DNA from 2 places in the Blastococcus sp. SYSU D00669 genome. Region 2 is predicted to be linked to the other one. Evidence: predicted binding sites of a transcription regulator. Region 2 holds the regulator's gene; the other holds the start of a gene.
What was found. Region 2 encodes LexA, which represses DNA repair genes until DNA is damaged. Its sites were predicted from a motif close to TCGAACANNTGTTCGA; they were not measured.
Positions count from the first base shown of each region.

Region 1: a site for LexA is predicted at 1,188-1,203, ahead of ACI8AF_RS08700 (DUF6504 family protein). Genes of this name have one in related genera too.

Region 1 covers NZ_JBJGZV010000009.1:76,958-79,117, reverse strand. Annotated here, with positions in the region: gene ACI8AF_RS08710 (GNAT family N-acetyltransferase) at 1-476, opposite strand, end outside; gene ACI8AF_RS08705 (YbaK/EbsC family protein) at 473-1,003, opposite strand; gene ACI8AF_RS08700 (DUF6504 family protein) at 1,302-1,649, shown strand; gene ACI8AF_RS08695 (SAV_6107 family HEPN domain-containing protein) at 1,649-2,146, shown strand; gene ACI8AF_RS08690 (DNA polymerase III subunit alpha) at 2,143-2,160, shown strand, end outside.
Region 2 covers NZ_JBJGZV010000063.1:5,048-7,207, reverse strand. Annotated here, with positions in the region: gene ACI8AF_RS26310 (hypothetical protein) at 1-391, shown strand, start outside; gene lexA (transcriptional repressor LexA) at 410-1,219, opposite strand; gene ACI8AF_RS26300 (LysM peptidoglycan-binding domain-containing protein) at 1,439-2,026, shown strand.

The sequences.
Region 1 (2,160 bases), on a different contig from region 2:
CCGTCGGCGTGGTACAGCCGGAAGGCCTTGGTGTCGGCGTCCGGGGTCGACAGCAGCGCCGCCGGGTAGGACAGGTCGGCCAGCAGCGCGTGCAGCAGCTGCCGGCCCAGGCCGCGGCTCTGGTGGTCGGGGTGCACGTGCAGCTCGCAGACCTCGAACGCGCCGGGCAGCCAGCGCTTCGCCGTCCGCCGGTCCAGCGCCGCGCGCACCTGGTCGTGCCACCACTGCCCAGGGGCGACCAGGTAGCCGTAGCCGAAGCCGACCAGCTCCTCGCCGTCCGGCGTCTCGGCGAAGGCGCCCACCGCGCGGAATCCCGCGCGCTCGGTGTGCTGCATGGCGTAGCCGTAGCGCCCGGCCACGACCGAGGGGTCGTAGCCCATCGCCAGGCCGTAGATGGCCAGCGCCTCGTGCATGTGGTCGCGGATCCACCGCACGGGCAGCTCGGTGACCCGCACGGCGGGCCGGGTGCCGGTCACGGTGCCTCCACCGCCTCCTCGACGTCGGGGCCGGTGCCCGGCTCGAGGGCGCCACCGACCTCGGCGGCGGTGCCCGCGGTGAGCCGGAGCAGCTCGTCGTAGCTGGTGGGGAAGACCGCCGTCGGGTGCCCGGCCGAGGCCCACACCTGGTCGTAGCGGGCGAGCTCGACGTCGACCAGCGTGCCGATCGGGTCGGGGTGGCCGATCGGGGCCACGCCGCCGATCGGCTGGCCGGTGTGCCGGCGGACGAAGTCGGGCGAGGCCCGCCGCACGTTCGGGACGCCGAGCAGGCCGGCCACCTGGACCTCGTCGACGCGGTGGCCGCCGCTGGTGAGGACCAGCAGCGGCGCCCCGTCGACGTCGAACACGAGGCTGCTGGCGATGGCGCCGACCGGCACCCCCAGCTGCGCGGCGGCCTCGGCGGCGGTGCGGGCGCTGCCCGGCAGCTCGCGCACCCGGCCGGAGGCGCCGGAGGCGGCCAGCAGCTCGGCCATCTCGGCGACCCGTGGGTGCGCGGGACGGGTCATGGGGGAATCCTGCCACCGGCCCCGGAACCCGCGCGCCCCGATCCGCCCCCGGGTCCTGCTCCCAGGTCCCCGCCGACCGCGGAAACCGTCGGTGGTGGCTGCTTCCATCGGGGTCGAGAGGGGCGGCGCGCCGGGAGGCGCTCGACTTGACGGGCCCGTGCCCGTCCGGTGTACTTCCTGGTGTTCGAACAGATGTTCGATCACCAGGTGGGTCCGAGCGCAGCCGGCATCCGCCGCTCTCGGGTCCTTCCCCGCCCGGGCGGTGGACCGGCGGCGACGCAGAGCAGGGGAGTGTGCGATGAGCCGGGTGCTCGGCGGGGCCGGGGTCGGGGATCGGACCCGGCTCGGCGAGGAGGTGCAGGTCGAGCGCGGCCCGCTCGGCCCGGCGCAGTTCTGGCGCGGGCAGTCGCGCTACGTCGTGGGCGAGCTGCTCGACTCCTGGGTGGAGACCGCCCCGTGGTGGCGGCAGCACGCCGCCTCCTCCGGGTCCTCTTCCGGCGCCTCGGCCGAGCTGGTCGCCTCCCGCGAGGTGTGGCGGGTCGAGGCGGTGCGGGCCGGCCGGTCGCGGATGAGCTTCGCCGGCGTCTACGACCTGTCCTGGGACGCCGCCGGCAACCGCTGGTGGCTCGTGCGGGTGCACGACTGATGGGCGCCGCGCGAGCCATGTCGTTCGAGTCCGCCGACCAGCTGCCCCTGCCACCGCCCCTGCCCCCGGCGGCCGCAGGGCTGCTCGACCAGGCGCGCCGCGCCCTGGCCGAGGCCGCGGCGTGCACCGACGACCCCCGCCGTCGGTACGCCACCGCGCACCTGGGCGCGCTGCGCGGCGCCGCCGCCGTGCTCGCCGCCCGCACCCGCCCGGAGGCCGGCCGCCGCCGGCCACGCAGCGCCTGGGTGCTGCTCGGCCAGGTCGCGCCCGAGCTGGGGGAGTGGGCCACCTTCTTCGCCGCCGGCGCCGCCAAGCGGGCCGCGGCCGAGGCCGGGCTCTCCCGGGCGGTCACCGAGCGCGAGGCCGCCGACCTGGTCCGCGACGTCGGCGCCTTCCTCACCGTGGTCGAGCACACCCTCGGCACCCTCGTCCCCGAGCCGGTCCGGCCGGCCGCCCCCCGTCCCCGGGTGGTCGGCGGGTCCGGCTCGAGGAAGTGAACGCCGACCCCTTC
Region 2 (2,160 bases):
GGGAGCGGTGTCGCGGGACGGCCGGCTGCTGGCGCTGCGCACCTACACCGACGCCTACGTCTGGCCGCTGAGCGGGTCGGACGTGCCCGGCGCGCTGGCCGGGGAGCCGGTGCGCGTGCCGCTGCCGCCCGCGCCGCAGGGCGAGGCGATCAGCTTCAGCGCGGACGACCGCCAGCTCGTCGTCGCCGGTGAGGGCCTGCCGGGGGACGTGACCGTCGTGCCGACCACGGCCCAGCTCGAGCCGGTGGCCGCCGCGGCGTCGGCGGCGGTCACGGGTGACCCCGCCGGGGGGCCGCCCACGTTCACGGCCGCTCTGGTCGCCGCCGCGGTCGCCACGGTGGTGGTCGGCGTGGGCAGCCTGTTCCGGCGACTCCGGCGGAGCGGGGTCTAGCCCCGCCCCGCCGAGCGGTCAGACCCGGCGCAGGACGGTGACGACCCGGCCGAGGATCGTCGCGTCGTCACCCGGGATGGGCTCGTACGCCGGGTTGTGCGGCAGCAGCCACACGTGCCCGTCGCGGCGCTTGTAGGTCTTCACCGTGGCCTCGCCGTCGATCATGGCCGCGACGATCTCGCCGTTCTCGGCCGTGGGCTGCTGGCGCACGACGACCCAGTCGCCGTCGCAGATCGCGGCCTCGACCATGGAGTCACCGGCGACCTTGAGCATGAAGAGCGTGCCGTCGCCGACGAGCTCGCGCGGCAGCGGGAAGACGTCCTCCACGGCCTGCTCGGCGAGCACCGGGCCACCGGCGGCGATCCGGCCGACCAGGGGGACGTAGGTGGGCGCCGGCACGGCGGTGTCGTCGCTGCCGGTGGCCGCCGCGGCCGGCAGGGACTGCTCGCCGGGCAGCCGCACGTCGAGGGCGCGGGGACGGTTGGGGTCGCGGCGCAGCCAGCCCTTCTTCTGCAGCACCGAGAGCTGGTGCGCCACCGAGGAGGCCGACGACAGCCCGACCGCCTCGCCGATCTCGCGCACCGAGGGCGGGTAGCCGCGCCGCTCGACGGAGTCGCGGATGACCTCCAGGACGCGGCGCTGCCGCTGGGTGAGCCCGTCGCCGGCCTCGCCGCGGTCGGGGAAGGCGCGCACGGCCGCGGTCCGCTCCTCCGTCGCGGTCCCGGTCGCCCCGGCCGGCTCGCCGGCGCGCGCGGCGCGGCGCCGGGTGCCCGTGCCGCCGTCGCCGGGTACCCGGCGTCCGCCCGACGTCCCCCTCGTGCTCGCCACGTCTCCTCCTCGCCCGCCGGGCCGGTGCAGCCGTCCCGCGCGTCCGTCGTCGTCGGTAGCAGACGGTAGCGCTGTCGACGCGAACTATCAAACACACGTTCGAAGGCAGGCCGTGTCGGGTCGCTTCTCTCGGCGACCTCCGGTAGACATCGCACAGACGTTCGATTCGAACGCCTGTTCGAGAACGTCGGGGATCCGCAACAGCCGGGAGGAGTGGCCGTGGGAAGCGTGCAGCAGGCCGTGCTGGAGTTCGACGAGTCGGTGCAGGCGCCCTGGCGCCCGTCGCTGCGCTCCGTCGCCTGCCCGCCCGAGGGCGTGCGGTCGGCCAGGTCGCCGCAGTCCGCGCCGCGCGCCGGGGCCGGGAGGGCGCCGGCCGCGACCCCGCCGGCCCCCCGGCCCCGCCGGCCCGCGCCCGGCGGGCGGGTGCCCGCCACAGGTCCGGCCGCCCCGGCGCGGCCCGTGCGGGGCGGTGGCTGCACCGCTCCCCGGCGGGGCGCCGCGACGCGCCCGGAACCGGTCCCGCTGCGGTTGACCCGGCGCGCCCGGCGGATCGCGGTCGCGCTGGCCCTGGGTGCCGGGGTGGCGGTGGGCGCCTGGCTGGGTCCGCTGGTCACCGGCGGCGGTGAGGACGGGCTGCAGCTGGTGGGCGAGAGCCGGGTCGTGGTCCAGCCGGGGGACACTCTGTGGTCCATCGCCGGCGCGGTGGCCGGCGACGAGGACGTCCGCGCCGTCGTCGACGCCCTGCAGCGGGTCAACCACCTCGACGGCACCGAGCTGGTGCCGGGGCAGGTCCTCGAGCTGCCGTGAGCGCCGACCGGCCGGGCGCCGCCTCCGAGCCGAGCGGGTACCGCAAGGACACCGACAAGATCGAGGGGCCGACTTCGTCAACCCTCAGTACCCGTGGCTTCACGCTGTGTACTGGCTGCAGCGCATACGGTCGT